Latilactobacillus sakei subsp. sakei DSM 20017 = JCM 1157: one gene and its partner. The protein of the gene in region 1 binds, or shares a complex with, the protein of each later gene. Links are inferred from orthologs where the notes say so. Each region holds a gene or a part of one and is shown on either strand. Other genes may lie near its edges.

Region 1 (10,620 bases):
GTTTGCACATGCGTATGCGTTCCAACTAACGCTGAAATCCGACCATCTAAATACCAAGCTAAGGCCAATTTTTCACTCGTTGTTTCGGCATGAAAATCGACAAAAATACAATTGGTTTCCTTGCTGACTTGGGCCACCATGTCATCTAACATTGCAAATGGATCTTCCAACAATTCGCCCATCAATGCTCGGCCTTGTAGATTAATGGTAGATTGTAAAATTAATCCGAACGCTGTTCGGACAAAAAAGATCAGCTTCCTTTAAAATGGTGTTTACCACAAACCCATCTTTTAGGAGCTGATCTTTTGTCTAGTATAACCTATTCCGAACGAATTAAAATCGAAACCTTTTGTGAACTAGGGCTGTCCAATATCCAAATGGGCGTTCGGCTGAACCGATCACCGTCAACAATTTCTTATGAATTATCTCGATGTCAACCTTATCAGGCTGAATTAGCACAAACAGATGCCGAATACAAGCGATCACGATGTGGTCGGAAAACTAAGCTGAGCGATGAGTTAAAGCAAAAAATTCTCAACCATTTACGTCTAAGCTGGTCACCAGGAATGATTGCTCACGAATTTAAACTAGCTACTAAATCTATTTATAATTGGCTAAATCAGGGGAGAATTTGTTTCTCCTTGAATGATCTACCTGAACATGGCGTACGCCAACGGCGTAACGTTGACCAACGATCCAAATATAATCAATCTTTGGGGCGATCAATTGAACAGCGTCCCATGATGATTAATCAACGTAATCGCATCGGCGATTTTGAACTAGATACAGTCGTTGGTCCTCGTGGGCATAGTAAGGCAGTTTTATTAACTTTAATCGATCGCAAATCACGGTTCCTTTGGGCATACCGGTTAAAAGATCGGACGACAGCGACTGTTAATGAAGCACTAACTAAGTTCCTAACCACTTTTAATGGTCCGGTGCACAGCTTTACTGTGGACCGTGGCACTGAGTTTAGTGGGCTAGTATCACTTGAATCACAATATGGTATTAAGACCTATTACTGCCATGCTTATACGCCAGCTGAACGTGGTAGTAATGAACGCTTTAATCGGAATTTACGTTATTTTTATCCTAAAGGGACTCGTTTTGAGCACATTAGTGCTCAAGATTTAACGACGACGTTACTCCAAATTAACCAGCGACCGCTTAAAATACTCGACTGGCAAACACCGTATCAGGTTATGCTGACAAATTTGTCCAAAAATTCGGATTAAATTTGCAATCTACCTAATGACAGCTAATTTAGCCTGATTGACGTTAATCATCGTCATACCTTGACCTGGTGTTCCCGTAGGAAAATTAGCTGGTCGCACTAACTTTTTGGCATCATCAATGAAGTCCAAAATATCCCGTTTGTTCCAAGTATGATTGCCCATCGTAATGGCATCCGCACCGGCTTGCAATAAGTTCTTGTAATCCTTTTGTGTCATTCCCTTGCCATCAGCGATATTTTCGCCATTGATTATGGTAACCTGTGGTTTATATTGTTGTTTCAAAAGTGGTAAATACTCGTTCACCATTTTTTGTCCCATTGTGCCAACTGTGTCACCAATAAATAATATTCGCATGTCGCGCCCCTTAATGTTGTGTACTAACTTTAATAGCTTCTATTGTAGCAATTTTTACCATGAATAAAAAGTTTTGCCGGTGCTTAATGAAACAAAAAAACTTGCACTAAACTAAAACAGTCTAGGGCAAGTTTTTTGTTAATGCTCAGTTGCTAACCGCAACCAAAAGCACTTCTAATGTTTCAAGTGGTAACTGTATGTTGAGATAATGATGTTTTCACGGCTGGCAAAAGCTGTTCTTAAGCGTAAACTTGATTGGTTATGCAAAATATTTTGCCATGGTTTTCTTGGCACAAATTGTGGTACCAAGACCGTTGTCGTGAAGTTTCGTTTTTGGGCATTCTTGCTAACAATATCCACAAAACGAACAATTGGTTTTTGAATTGAACGGTATGATGAATGCACATCGACAAAGCGGACGTTCGGGAAATCAGCCTTAAATTCAGCTTGAATTTCACGTTCTTTTTCCGGATTTTCATCTGTCGACACGTGCATTGCAATGACGTAATCACCGATTGATTGTGCGTAATCAAGCGCCCCGCGGGTAACTTGAGTCACGTTGCTGACCAAGACAATAACGGTTGAGCCATCATAATCATGTAAGACAGCTTCGTTGGCACTTACTCGTAATTGACGTGCAACCTTCTTATAGTGATCATGAATCTTATAGAAAATCCAGATCATAATTGGCATGATGATGAAGAATGGCCAGATATCAGGTAAACGATAAACGAATAAGATAATTAAAATGGCAAATGAAATCAAGGCACCAACAAAGTTAGCGATTGATTTGCCAAACCAATTCTTAGGCCGTTCAACCCACCACTTACGCAACATCCCTGATTGAGAAAGCGTAAATGGAATGAACACCCCAACGGCGTATAACGGAATCAAACGTGATGTGTCACCGTTAAAGATGAAGATCAACGCCATTGAACCGATTGCCAATGTGATAATCCCGTTTGAGTAACCCAAACGATCGCCACGATCCATATACATATGTGGCATATATTTATCTTTTGCTAAGTTATAAGCCAACACTGGGAATGCTGAGAAACCAGTATTAGCGGCAACAGCTAAAATGAAGGCCGTTGCGAATTGAACGATATAGAAGAAGAACCCTTTACCAAAAGTATGTTGTGCAACTTGTGATAAGACCGTTACTTTTTCCATTGGCACAATGCCGTACCAGTAGTTCAAGAATGTGATGCCGGCAAAGAAGAACCCTAAGATAGCGGCCATGATTGCCAATGTTTCAGCAGCATTTGTGGCCCGTGGTTTCTTGAAGAACGGTACCGCATTACTGATTGCTTCAACCCCGGTTAATGAAGATGAACCAGATGAGAAAGCTCTAAAGATCAATGCCATTGAAATCCCTGGTACAACGGCCCCAACTGTTGCTGTTGCGTGGAATGGAATCGCACCTGTGAAAATTTTGTAACATCCGACGATAATCATCAAGGTCATCATCAAGACGAATAAGTAAACTGGCACCATTAAGAACGACGCTGATTCGCGCATCCCACGGAGATTCATCGCCATTAAAATAATCACGATGACAAAGGAAATCCCTACCTGGTGCCCGTACATTGCCGGAATTGCCGAGGTAATCGCCTCAGCACCAGCCGAAATACTAACCGCAACTGTTAACATGTAATCCACAAGCAGTGAACCACCTGCGACTAAACCCGCATTCTTACCCAAGTTTTCACTTGAAACGACATAGGCGCCACCACCACCTGGATAGGCGTGGATAACTTGCCGATAAGAAAGGGTTAAAGAAATCAATAACACCAATACGAACGCTGCAATTGGAATTGAATACCAAATTGCTGCTGCAGAAAGCGTTGTTAAAACAACAACGATTTCTTCGGTTCCGTATGCAACTGATGACAAAGCATCAGAAGACAACATTGCCAAGGCCTTGAAGCGCCCTAATTTCTGGTTACCTTCATCGGAAGACTTTAATGGTTTCCCGATGAAAATCCGTTTTAGTTGTTGCATTGCAATATAACTCCTTTAATTAATCGTATTTCTATACATAAAAAGCCCTCATGTGATAATCGCCTGTTACCATTTCACACGGTGACTTTTGAATATAATATCCTACTTAAAAATAATTGCTGTTTTTTCGAACAAAAGGTATTCTACTATATCTGACACTAAAATACTACAAGAATTTAACTTAGGTACCTATCTATTCTAACCATCATTGACCGTTAGTTATAGCGTCGATTAGCTAAATAAAATCTATTTCGACGGGCGCCTTGCATTCATTATAAGCTAAAAAATGATAATAACCAGCGTTAATTTTGAAAACGACAGAAAAAAAGGCCATCCCCAGTAAAATGCTGGGGATGGCCTTGGTTGGACGTACTGCTTTAACGTGTTTTTTGGTTGCAACAACCTCCGCTTAATCTAAAATTGGCAGTAATCCTAAGCCCAAGATTACTGCCAATTTTGTATTAATGCTCAGTTGCTACCCGCAACCAAACACACTTCTTTCTTTAACGTGCTTTTTGAAACTGATTCCTGCGCCTAACTACAAAATGAGCGTTATGGCAAGACCCGCCATAACGCTCATTTTTAGGTTAATGCTCAGAATCAACCCGTTTCAAACGCACTTCTTTTATTAACGTGCTCTTCGAGCAGCCTTTTCCGGTTAACTGCAAAACGGGCATCATGGCAAAGACCGCCATAATGCCCGTTTTACTGTTAATCCTCAAAGCCTGACCAACTCGAGTCACACTTCTTTAATTACATCATGCCACCCATTGCTGATGGGTCCATGCCTGCTGCTGGTGCTGGGTTGTCTTCTGGTTTGTCAGCAACCACTGCTTCAGTTGTTAACATTAGAGCAGCAACACTAGCTGCGTTTTGTAATGCTGAGCGTGTTACCTTAGTTGGATCTAAGATACCCGCTTCAATCATATTTTCCCAGTTGCCGTTTGCTGCATTGTAGCCAACTTCAACAGGTTGTGATTTTACTTTTTCAACAATGACTGAGCCTTCAAGACCAGCGTTTGTTGCGATTTGACGAACAGGTTCTTCTAATGCACGAAGCACAATGTTAATCCCTGTTTGAACGTCGCCTTCTTCTTCAAGAGTGGCAACACTTTCGATGACATCGATTAATGCTGTCCCACCACCGGCAACGTAGCCTTCTTCAACAGCTGCACGCGTTGCATTTAAGGCATCTTCAATCCGATATTTTTGTTCTTTCAATTCTGTTTCTGTGGCAGCACCAACCTTGATCACTGCAACACCACCAGCTAATTTAGCTAAGCGTTCTTGTAATTTTTCACGGTCAAAGTCTGATGTTGTTTCAGCAATTTGTTTCTTGATGTTTTCAACACGTTCTGCGATAGCTGATTTGCTACCAGCACCTTCAACGATTGTTGTATCGTCTTTTGTAACAGTTACCTTACCAGCTGTCCCTAATTGATCGATTGTTGTTTCTTTCAATTCTAGACCAAGGTCACTTGTAATCACTGTGGCACCTGTTAATGTCGCAATGTCTTCTAATTGTTCCTTACGACGATCGCCAAAACCAGGGGCCTTAACAGCAACCACGTTGAATGTCCCACGAATCTTGTTCAAGACAAGTGTTGGTAATGCTTCGCCATCAACATCATCGGCAATGATTAATAAGGCTTTACCTTCTTGCACGATTGATTGTAGAAGTGGTAAAACATCTTGAATATTTGAAATCTTCTTATCTGTAATCAAAATGTATGGGTTGTCTAAGTCAGCTTCCATCTTGTCGTTGTCAGTCACCATGTATTGTGACAAGTAACCACGATCAAATTGCATCCCTTCAACAACGCTTAATTCAGTATCAATCCCTTTTGATTCTTCAACTGTGATGACACCGTCGTTACCCACTTTTTCCATGGCATCAGCAATTAAACGACCAGTTTCTTCGTTAGCTGATGAAACAGCAGCAACTTGGGCAATCGCATCTTTGCTTTCAACTTTGTGTGAAATTTCGTGTAACTTCTTAACAGCTTCTTTAGTCGCTAATTCAATCCCACGACGGATACCAACTGGGTTAGCACCGGCTGTCACATTCTTCATCCCTTCGCGAATAATTGCTTGGGCTAAAACAGTAGCGGTTGTTGTACCGTCACCGGCGATGTCGTTCGTTTTTGAAGCAACTTCAGAAACTAATTTGGCACCCATATTTTCAAAATGATCTTCTAATTCGATTGCTTTAGCGATTGTCACACCATCGTTAGTGATTTCTGGTGAACCGTAAGCTTTTTCCAAAACAACGTTGCGGCCTTTTGGTCCTAATGTTGTCTTAACAGTGTTAGCTAATTGATCAACACCTGCTAACATTTTTGAACGTGCGTCTTCTGAAAATTTAAGTTCTTTTGCCATAGTTATTTCACCTCAAAAAAATTTTTTAGTTTGTTTTTAAACGTTTCAGTTTATTATTCAATAATGGCGATAATGTCTTTTGCGTGTAATACCAAATATTGTTGGCCTTCGTATTCAACTTCTGAACCAGCATATTTATCGTAAATGACTTCATCATTTTCTTTGACATCAAGTGGGATTCGCTGACCGTCACTGGTCATTGCGCCGGCACCAACGGCAACGACTTTACCAGTTTGTGGTTTTTGTTTGGCGTTACTTGCAATGACAATGCCACCTACTGTTTGTTCTGCTTCGTCTTTAACGGCGATCACTACGCGATCTTCTAATGGTTTTAACACTTAAAATCCCTCCATCACTTTTTCTTTTTTAGCACTCTAAACACTCAAGTGCTAATCACATTTTTTATCATAGCATTTTTTCAGAACATTGCAAGTATTTTGCTATCCCCTTTTGCATTTTAGTAGTCAATGCGCTACGCTATGGTCACATCAACTTTCAGGAGCGTAATCATGACTCAAAGCCAACAAAATTTTAGGCTGATTATCAGCTATCTCATCATTTTATTAATCCCGAGTGCCCTCGTCCGCTTTTTTGGCCTGTCGGATCAATTCTATTTATTCACCACAATCACGGACAGCCTCGGCGCACTTTTATTACTCTATTTTAATTATCGGGGTCCCAAAAATAGTCTTGAGAAACACCCCTTGCCGCTTAAGAAAGCCATCATCTGGGGCATTAGTGGTATTTTACTCGCGTTAATCGTCCAAATTATCGCTGGTTCAATTGATCATCTACTCTTTAAAAATAGTACGCAATCACTCAATACGCTCACTCTCATGACGGCCCTCAAAGCCCAACCGTGGTTGATCATTATTCTAACAATTGCTGCGCCAACAATGGAAGAACTCGTTTTTCGAAAGGCGATTTTTGGCGGTCTTAGCGGCCGCTTAAATTCGGTATTAGCCGCACTCATCTCTAGTTTATTATTTGCCGTGATTCATCAAGACAGTCATCTAATTATCTACGCGGCAATCGGCCTTTTCCTTTGTTGGCTGTATCGCAAAACGGGTTCCATTTATACAACGATTATCAGTCATGCGGGAATGAATCTCGTCGTGACGCTCTTTTATCTCAGTCATTAAAAAATAGAGCCCATTAACCGACATCACTGCTGGTTAATGAGGCTCTATTTATTTTGACGCTTCTTCTGTATTATAATTATCAAGGAAATAAATTAACGTTTGTAACTCTTTCGCTAAATCAACATTTTGAATCCGAATCGTATTCGGTACAGAAATTCGAATTGGGGTAAAGTTCATGATGCCCTTAATCCCTGCATCAACTAGTTGATCCGTTACTTTTTGAGCAACTTCGATTGGGACCGTCAAGATGACGATTTCAATTTGTTGTAACTTCAATTGTTCAACCATTTCGTCCATTGAGTAAACCGGCACACCTGTTTGGATCGTGCCAATTAATTCAGGTTTAACATCAAAAGCAGCGCTAATCCGAATATTATTCGTTTGTCTAAAGTTGTAATTTAACAAAGCATGTCCTAAATTACCGATACCGATCAAAGCAACATTCGTTAAGCGATCTTGATTCAACGTCTTCTTGAAGAAACTCAAGAGAGACTCAACATCATAGCCATAACCCCGTTTACCGAGCGCACCGAAATATGAAAAATCACGGCGAATTGTCGCACTATCGACTTTAACAGCTTCAGATAGTTCAGTTGACGAAATCTTGGTCTTACCCGAATTGTTTAAAAAGTTTAGATAACGATAATATAAAGGTAAACGCTTCGCTGTGGCTCTTGGAATTTTATTTTCAGCCATTTGGAACCTCCGTTCATTCTTTTACTTGTGAAAATATCCCTACACTATATTGAAATGATACTGAATTTTCTTGTGAAAAGCAATTAATTTACTATTTTGACTGTCTTTGCCCTAAATCTGTTATGATAGTTGAAACGGACTTTAACGATTCCTTAAAATGGTACCTTAAAAACACGACATCGAAAGGATTTTACATTGTGATATTATTACAGGTTCAACAAGTCGCCCGTCACTTTGGCGGTGACTACTTATTTAAAAATGCACAATTGGAAGTGCAAGATCACGCCCGCGTCGCCTTAGTTGGCCCTAACGGTGCTGGTAAATCAACACTTTTGAAGATGATTGCTGGCATTACGACGCCCGATGATGGTCAAATTATTCTGGGTAAAAATGTCCAAGTTGGCTACTTAGCCCAAGATAGCGGTCTTAGTTCTGAACGGAACATCTATGACGAAATGCTAACGATTTTCGAAGGCCTTCGCCAAATGGAAGCTCAGATGCATACGTTGGAACAAGCAATTGCCGATCCAGATGCTAATCGTTCAGATGAGGACTACCAAGCCCTCTTAAAACAATACGATCAGATTCAACACGACTTTTCTGAAGCAAACGGGTATGGTTACGAAGCCGAAATTCGTGGTGTATTGCACGGTTTCCAATTCCCAGAAGAAACTTTCACCAAACCAATCAGCACGCTATCTGGTGGCGAACGGTCCCGCTTAGCACTTGCTAAGCTATTACTTGAGAAAAAAGACGTCTTAATCTTGGATGAACCAACTAACCATTTGGACATTCAAACCTTAACATGGCTTGAAAATTATCTTCAAACCTATCCCGGTGCACTTTTAACCGTTTCTCATGACCGTTACTTCTTAGACAAGATTACTAAAGAAGTTTACGATATGAGTCGCCACACATTAACGCACTACACCGGCAATTACAGTCACTTCTTGACGCAAAAATCAGCCAACCTATCACTCGAATGGAAGGCTTATGAGAAACAACAAGCCGAAATCGAGAAACTCCAAACATTCGTCGACAAAAACTTAGTTCGAGCCAGCACGACTAAGCAAGCCCAAAGCCGCCGTCGTCAACTTGAAAAGATGGATAAGTTAGAACGCCCAACCAACGACGCCTCTAAAATCCACTTCCATTTTGATATCGATCAACCAAGTGGTAACGAAGTCTTGCAAGTCGTTGACGCGGCTGTTGGTTACTCAGCCGACAAAGTAATGGTCGAACCGATTAACTTTGAGGTCAACAAGCAAGAACGCTTAGCGATTATCGGACCTAATGGGATTGGTAAATCAACACTTTTAAAGAGTATCCTTCATCAAATTCCATTCTTAAAAGGTCACGAACGTGTTGGTAGCAATGTTTCTATCGGTTATTATGACCAAGAACAACGCAACCTCCACGCTAACAAAACGGTTCTTAATGAATTATGGGATGAACATCGCACCACCCCTGAAAAAGAAATCCGCACACTTTTGGGCAGCTTCTTATTCACCGGCGACGATGTTTTGAAAGTCGTTTCACAATTAAGTGGTGGCGAAAAAGCACGACTGTTACTAACTAAACTAGCCATGAACCATGATAATTTTTTGATCATGGATGAACCAACTAACCATTTAGACATCGATAGTAAGGAAGTTTTAGAACAAGCCTTACGCGAATTCGACGGCACCGTCCTCTTCATCTCCCATGACCGATATTTCATCAACCAAGTGGCAACCGGCATCATTGAACTGTCAACCACCACCGGCAGCAAGCGCTACTTAGGCGATTACGACTACTATCTCGCTAAAAAGGCTGAGGAAGAAGCCTTCGCACAAGCCGCTGAAGTGCCAGTTGAAGTCAGTGACCAACCTGTTACTGCTCAAGATAATTATAAAGCCAGCAAGGAAACACAACGGGCTCAACGGAAGTTAGAACGAGAAGTCACTGCTTTAGAAGAACAAATGGCAACACTCGAAGAACAAGCAACTGCCATTCAAGAAAAAATGACGCAAGCCGATATCATCACTAAACCATTGGTCTTGCAGGAATTACAACAAGATTTAGAAAAAGTGCAAGCAGACCTTGCTCAAACAGAAGCTGATTGGGAAGAACAAGCGATGGCACTAGAAGAATTTACTAATTAAAAACCAGAAAAAGCGCGTATCGTAGGATACGCGCTTTTTTTAGCCAACAATTTGTTTGCCAAACGGACTCAATGATAAACTTGCTAATTTAAAATGTTGATGGGCAAATGGGATGCCGACAATTGTAATTGTTAATAACAAGCCCCAGAAAATATGGTTGGCCCATAAAATAAAGCCCCCAAAGATAAACCAGACAATATTTAATAAAAAGGAGCCTGCACCACCGCTCGAAACAACTCGTGCGTTAAACGGCATTAACGTCAAACCACCAATTTTAAAACATTGTAAGCCAACTGGAATCCCCACGATTGTGACACACCACACTAAGCCGGCTAAAAACCAACCAACTGCGCTCACTAAGCCACCGAAAATCCACCAAATAATTGTGCCTAAAAGACTCATCAGCTACTCCTCCTCTACTCTTTTCTCCGATTATACAGACTTGTCCAACCCTAATCAAAAAGCCCGCCTAATTAATTAGGTGGGCTTTGTTTTTAATCATTAACCGATTAGTGCTAACGCTTGTTTCAAGACGGTTTCGCCATCCATCATCCCGTAGGCTTTCATATCGATCACTTCAACACCAATGCCTTTAGGTGCCAATTTTTCTTTAAATTGACCTTCCATAAAGCGTACTTGAGGGCCTAATAAGACGCAATCAATTTT
Region 2 (6,609 bases), 1.8 Mb from region 1 along the record:
ATCGCATAAACCGGAATACCGACAATGACGCCAACTAATCCGAATAGCTTACCGGAGGCCAATAAGACGATAATCGTCGTGACTGGATACATCGACATCTTGCTGCCAAGGACTAACGGCGAGACTACCCGCCCTTCTAAGGTTTGCTCAACGGCAAAAACCAACAAGACTTTGATTAGCAGAATTGGTGAGATAAAAGCCGCAATAACGACCGATGGCACCAACGCTAGGAATGACCCCAAGTATGGAATCAAGTTTAACAGCCCTGCTAAAATCCCTAACGTCAATCCATATTTCATCCCAACAATCCAATAACCAATCGTAAACATCACTGCTACCCAAAAGGCAACCGTTAACTGGCCCCGAATATATTGACTGACTTGACCATTAATTTCTTCCAAGACCTGACTGGTGGTTTCCCGAATTCTAACGGGGAAGAATTTAACAAGGTAGCCTTTTAAACGATGACCGTCTTTTAACATGAAAAAGAGAATAAATGGCATCGTCACAATTGCGATTACAATATTTGTCACAACCCCGACGGCTGTCCCGATATGAGTCACAGTCGATGTTAACATCTTATTCACTTTCCCTGATAAGTTGCTTAACATATCGGTATTAATATCGTCCAATTGCTTTTGCAACGACTTAAAACTGGGATCATTAAACCAACTCATCGTCTGCTTTTGAATATTCGCCCAATACGATGGCCATTGTTTAATTAAACTCGTTGTTTGCGATTGGATAATGGGGATAATCGTTGCGACACCCCAGGCCAATAACGCCACAATCACAATAAAAATTAAGGTAATTGATAGTACTCGGTTAAGATGCCAACGATGCTCTAACCAATCAATTAGCGGATTAATCAGATAATAAAGAACCGCCGCGATAATAATCGGTAAGCCAACAATCAACATCAATTGCTGAATCGGCTCCAATAACCACGCTAATTTAGTTGCCAATAAAATAATCAGCAAAACTAGAAAAACATTTAACAAAATTACTGGTAATTTCTTATTTAAAAACCACTTAAAAAACCAAGATTGTTCCTTCGTTTGTTTACGATCAGCCACGTGCCCACCTATTTCCTACATAGTTTCTTGATACTGGATTAGCGTCCCCACTTTAAAATCGGGTTTACCTTGTAAACTAGCATCTTTAGGTGTTAAGTAAAGGCCACTTTGAAGTTGATCTTCTTCTGGTGCTGAATCAAAGATCAACGCAACATGCCCAATATTATTGAGATTTTCATTAACAAGTGCCCCAACATAAGTGACTTGATAGTGTTGTCCATCAATCACAACGATTGACTGGGTTGTCATCGTAAGTCGTTCAGATTGATTAGCCGTCGTAAAACGTTGAATGAGGGCGACTGCCTTAATCGCTGGTGTTGCTTGTTCGTTAAATAAAATAACCAGTGGTTCGGCGGCATCAATTGCTTGGGCCCCGATTGCCACGATCTCTGCTTGCATTATCATCACTGAATCTCCTCGTATTTAAGATACTCTCATTGTAGCATATTCTACTTAAACTTAACGTTTTCAAACGCCTTTTGGGTGATTAATTAAACCGTTTTCGCATGAATATGCTATACTCAAATAGTATTTGATGAAGGGAGTCTATTTTATGACTGAAGAAGTTTTAATTGGGGGTTATACCCGTCGAATTGGTAAGGGCATTTATCGTGGTACGCTCTCACCTGAAACCGCAACAATCACTGATATTAAACCTTATATCACTTTAGATAACGCCTCATATTTGGCTATTTCCAAACAACAAATTTTATATACCGTGGTTAAAGAAGGCGAGCAAGGTGGCATTGCTGCTTATGATATTTCTGGCACAACACCGGTTTATTTAAACGCCGTCTTAGCTGCTGGTGCACCACCAGCATACGTGGCTGTTGATGAGACACGTCAATTGGTCTACGCTGCTAATTACCATAAAGGCGAAATTCTGGTTTATGCCATTCAAAATGATGGCCACCTCGTATTAGCCAACACGGTCCAACACACTGGTCATGGTCCTCGTCCAGAACAAGCAAGCGCCCACGTTCATTATACCGACCTCACACCAGATAATCGGTTAGCTGTCTGTGATTTGGGCACCGATGAACTAACAACTTATACAATTGCTGACAATGGCGACTTAACTAAAACAGCAACTTACCATAGTGAACCTGGTTTTGGAACTCGACACCTCGTTTTTCATCCTAATCACCAAGTCGCTTATCTTTTAGGCGAACTTTCAAGTGAAGTCACTGTTCTCAACTATGATGCCAATACTGGTGAATTTACAGCCGTTGAAACTTATTCAATGTTGCCAGATGATTGGCACGAAGCTAATGGTGGTGCGGCAATCCGTATTTCACAAGACGGCCAATTCCTATACGCCTCAAATCGCGGCTATAATTCTATCGTGGTCTACCGTATTAGCGCAGATGGTCAACAACTCACAACGATTCAACAAATGTCAACGGATGGTGAATTCCCTCGTGACTTCAACCTCTCCGCTAACGATCAATTTCTCTTTGCCGTTAATCAAAATAGCGATAATGGTACGCTCTATCACCGAGACGCTCAAACTGGTTTATTAACCCCTTGTCAAAAAGGATTAGAGACCCCAGAAGGCGTTTGTGTGCTATTCAGATAATAAAAAAAAGATTGGCCAACTGGCCAATCTTTTTTTATTGTTTCTGACGACGATCTGATAAATTAATCCACATTGCGACTAAAATTAAGACGATTGAAGCAAAGTAGATATAATGCAAACCATTATATAGAATATGCCGTAAATCTGGTAATAAGTTTTGTGGTAATTTAGCAGCCGTTTCCGGATTAATTAATTCATTAAGCATATTTTGATTCAAGCGTGAATCACCACTAATCCCTTTGGCCAATTGACGGTTTAAAATAATCCCGTAAACTGACACCATCAATGTTTGCCCCAATGTTCGGCTCAGCGTATTAAATGAAGTTGCGACCCCCACTTTATCCGAACCCGCAACACTCTGTGACGTAACGGTGGTCGTTGTAATGATCATTCCAAAGCCAATCCCTAAACAAGCGGCGACCATTAAGAAGAACCAAAATGGCGTTGTTTGTGGCACGAGTGCTAAGACAATACTGCCACCAAGTAGAATTGCCAAACTTCCCATTAAAATCCGTTGTGGTGCATGTTTCACTAATAACTGGCCTGCCCACAATGAAGCGAAGATCCACATGATTGAACTAGGTGTCACCACGAAGCCCCCCATTGAAGCTTTCAAGCCCAGAATACCTTGCATCCACATTGGCATGTAAACTTCAAAGCCAATCAAGAAACCACTGACTAAAGCGGCGACCGCATTTTGAACCACGAAGGTCCGGTTTTTAAATAATGATAATGAGATAATAGGGTCTTGTGCTTTCTTTTCAACGCGTACGAATAAGATGAAAGCAACGACGGCAATCACGAGTGCTGGTACTAATAAGCCCCATGACAAGTGTGTTTCACCCATTAATTGGAAGCCGTATAAGAGGCCTAAAAGTGCCATCATCAGCCAGAAGCTACCCCAGTAGTCGATTGGTTGATCGCTCGTTCGTTTTTCTTCTTGTAGGAAATACCAAATTAAGCCAATGGTAATTAACCCGATTGGGACATTGATGAAGAAAATCCAATGCCACGTTAACTTATCAACGATAAAGCCACCTAAAAGTGGCGCAATAATTGAGGCAATCCCCCATGCAGAACCGTTAAAACCAAGGACTTTTGCCCGTTTTTCAATCGGATAGATATCAGCAATGATGGTGAAAGATACTGGCATAATTGCACCAGCCCCTAAGCCTTGTATTGCCCGGGAAATGATTAATGTTTCCATATGATTTGATAACCCACATAAGGATGAGCCAATCACGAATAACACTAACCCAAAATAAAAATTGGTTTCCGGCCAATCCGATCGGCCATCTTCCCATAGATGGGCGTCATCATCGCGTTTGTTAATAAATAAATTGAGAACACCCAATTCATCAAGCGCATACCGTGTAAGTTGCTAATGATTGTTGGCATCGCCGTTGAAACGATTGTCCCTTCAATTGCAGTCATAAACGTCGCGACAAACAACGCGATCGTTACTAATAATACATTTGTCTTTCTCTTCTCCATTACACCATTCTCCTCTTAATTCTAGGCATAAAAAGAGACCTTTCTTAGCTTAAATAAGTTAAGGAAAGGCCGCCTCTTTTACTCGATTGACTTCTTAGTGATTTAGCTTTGCGATACTTGCTTTTAAAGCATCAACTTTATCTAATCGTTCCCAAGAAAGGTCAACATCTGTACGCCCAAAGTGCCCATAAGCAGCTGTCTGCTCATAAATAGGTCTTTGTAAATCTAGCATTTTAATAATCCCAGCAGGTCGTAAGTCAAAGTTCTCACGAATTGCAGTTTGAATTGCTTCTTCACTCACTGTACCAGTTTCAAAAGTATTTACTGAAACGGATACCGGTTGTGCCACACCAATTGCGTAGGCTAGTTGCACTTCACATTTACGTGCTAAACCAGCGGCAACAATATTCTTAGCAATATAACGGGCTGCATAACTAGCAGAACGATCAACCTTAGTTGCGTCCTTACCAGAGAATGCACCGCCACCATGACGGGCATAACCACCATAAGTATCCACAATAATCTTCCGACCAGTTAAACCGGAATCCCCTTGTGGCCCACCAATGACGAAGCGACCAGTTGGATTAATGAAGTATTTTGTCTTATCATCCAAATATTCAGCAGGAATGACAGTTTTAATAACTTGTTCTAGCATGTCCTTTTGAATGGTTTCTAAAGTAACATCCTCATCGTGTTGTGTACTAATGACGACGGTATCAACACGTTTTGGTTGTTCGTTTTCATCATATTCAACAGTGACTTGTGCTTTTGCGTCTGGTCGTAGATAAGTTAACTGACCACTCTTACGTAGTTCAGCGACCTTACGCATCAAGCGATGTGATAAAGCGATTGGTAATGGCATTAATTCAGGTGTTTGATCGACAGCAAAGCCAAACATTAACCCCTGATCCCCTGCACCAATCTTATCGAGCGGATCTTCATCCTTCTCACGTGATTCAAGTGAATCATCGACACCTTGTGCAATATCTGGTGATTGTTCATCAAGTGCTACAATCACGGCACAATTGTCGCCATCAAAACCGTATTGGCCATCACGATAACCAATCTTCTTGATTGTTTCTCTGACAACCTTTTGGATATCAACGTAAGCCGTTGTTGAAATTTCACCTACGACTAATACTAATCCAGTTGTAACAGTTGTCTCACAAGCAACACGGGCTTGTGGATCTTGTTCTAACATCGCATCTAAGATGGCATCACTAATTTGATCCGCAATCTTATCTGGATGGCCTTCAGAAACGGATTCCGAAGTAAATAAATGTCTTTCTTGCATTTCTATGTTTCCCCCTATATATGTGTCGGTTACAAGGCCTCTTCACGGTGTGTGAATCCTATCGGGAACTTCTTATAACTCTACTACCTTAGCATAAATCACGACATATTTCAAAAGCCATTGACCTTCTTTTCAAAAAAAGTTAAGATGAAAGTCATATTATATGAAAAAGGTGTTGCTATGTTCTATCTTAGACAAAAAAAACTACCTGCTAATAATCCGCCTGCTCGGTTAATCGTATTTAACTACTTAAACCTGGGCTTAATTGTGGGATTAGCGATTCACCCTTTTCCCAAGCATCTTGATTTATACTTCATGCTAACCGCACTTTTAGGGGCATTATTAACCATTCCGCTAGTTCTTTCAACAACTAGTAAGCTAAAGCGTTCATTAGCCGCTAGCGGCCTGCTAATTGCGTTGATCATTAGTCTAATTGTTGGTCGTCATTCACTCATTTGGGCCGGTACTTTACTAGCGATTACCAGTTTATTGGTACTTGTGCCGTTTATCTTTCCAAAACAGTTTAACAATCATTGGTTGCGATTAGTTTGTCAGTTTTTATTAGCGCCTTACTTTTTCCTGGCAACTTTGATTTTCAATGGCATTCATTTCTTACCTGAAGCCTTGCTCGTCAAGATTGGTCTCTTCTTAGGGTTAATTTTCCTTTTTGAACTGATTCCAACTAATAAGATGCTCACCGTTGTTGGTGACTGCCTCTGGTTAATCACCGTTCTTTTGATCATTGCGACTAAAATCATCGTAGGCTGGCAATTATTGCCTTTTATTATTGCTCAACTATTGTTGCTAGCAACGCAACTGGGTTTCATTAAAAATAATACTTATTTACATGAGCTTTATTATCTCATTTTTATTACTGGTTTATTTCTATAAGTCCTTAAAAGCAGCCTAGACTGGCTGTTTTTTATAGCCTGATTTATCTTTTTAAACGCACAAAAAAAGCATCGGTCGTTTATAACGACTGATGCTTTTAACCGTCTTTTTGACGGTCACAACGGGACTCGAACCCGTGATCTCCTGCGTGACAGGCAGGCGTCCTAACCAGCTAGACCATGCGACCTTAAAATAAAAATGGAGGTTACAGGGCTCGAACCTGTGACCCTCTGCTTGTAAGGCAGACGCTCTCCCAACTGAGCTAAACCTCCAAA

Evidence for each region.
Region 2: the proteins of groL (region 1) and metK are in contact, whole or in part, in a cryo-EM structure (PDB 8P4O), measured with the Escherichia coli proteins. The link is inferred for Latilactobacillus sakei subsp. sakei DSM 20017 = JCM 1157 from one-to-one orthologs.

Annotation. Positions count from the first base shown.
Region 1 is NZ_AP017929.1:115,156-125,775, forward strand. The notes cover bases 3,660-6,492. They hold groL (chaperonin GroEL), read right to left. Parts: upstream 5,973-6,492; coding sequence 4,347-5,972; downstream 3,660-4,346. Other genes in these bases: groES (co-chaperone GroES), read right to left, coding at 6,026-6,310; LEUCM_RS00705 (CPBP family intramembrane glutamic endopeptidase), read left to right, coding at 6,482-6,492. Also shown: LEUCM_RS00680 (IS30-like element ISLpl1 family transposase), read left to right, coding at 306-1,235; potassium transporter KimA, read right to left, coding at 1,764-3,593; more of LEUCM_RS00705, read left to right, coding at 6,493-7,114; LEUCM_RS00710 (redox-sensing transcriptional repressor Rex), read right to left, coding at 7,163-7,810; LEUCM_RS00715 (ABC-F family ATP-binding cassette domain-containing protein), read left to right, coding at 8,008-9,954; LEUCM_RS00720 (YccF domain-containing protein), read right to left, coding at 9,994-10,356; LEUCM_RS00725 (PTS sugar transporter subunit IIB), read right to left, coding at 10,456-10,620.
Region 2 is NZ_AP017929.1:1,930,123-1,936,731, forward strand. The notes cover bases 3,344-6,200. They hold metK (methionine adenosyltransferase), read right to left. Parts: upstream 5,444-6,200; coding sequence 4,244-5,443; downstream 3,344-4,243. Other genes in these bases: LEUCM_RS09735 (hypothetical protein), read left to right, coding at 5,591-6,200. In the rest of the region: LEUCM_RS09710 (AI-2E family transporter), read right to left, coding at 1-1,076; LEUCM_RS09715 (PTS glucitol/sorbitol transporter subunit IIA), read right to left, coding at 1,092-1,481; LEUCM_RS09720 (lactonase family protein), read left to right, coding at 1,630-2,655; more of LEUCM_RS09735, read left to right, coding at 6,201-6,334. UniProt on the Escherichia coli protein: Catalyzes the formation of S-adenosylmethionine (AdoMet) from methionine and ATP.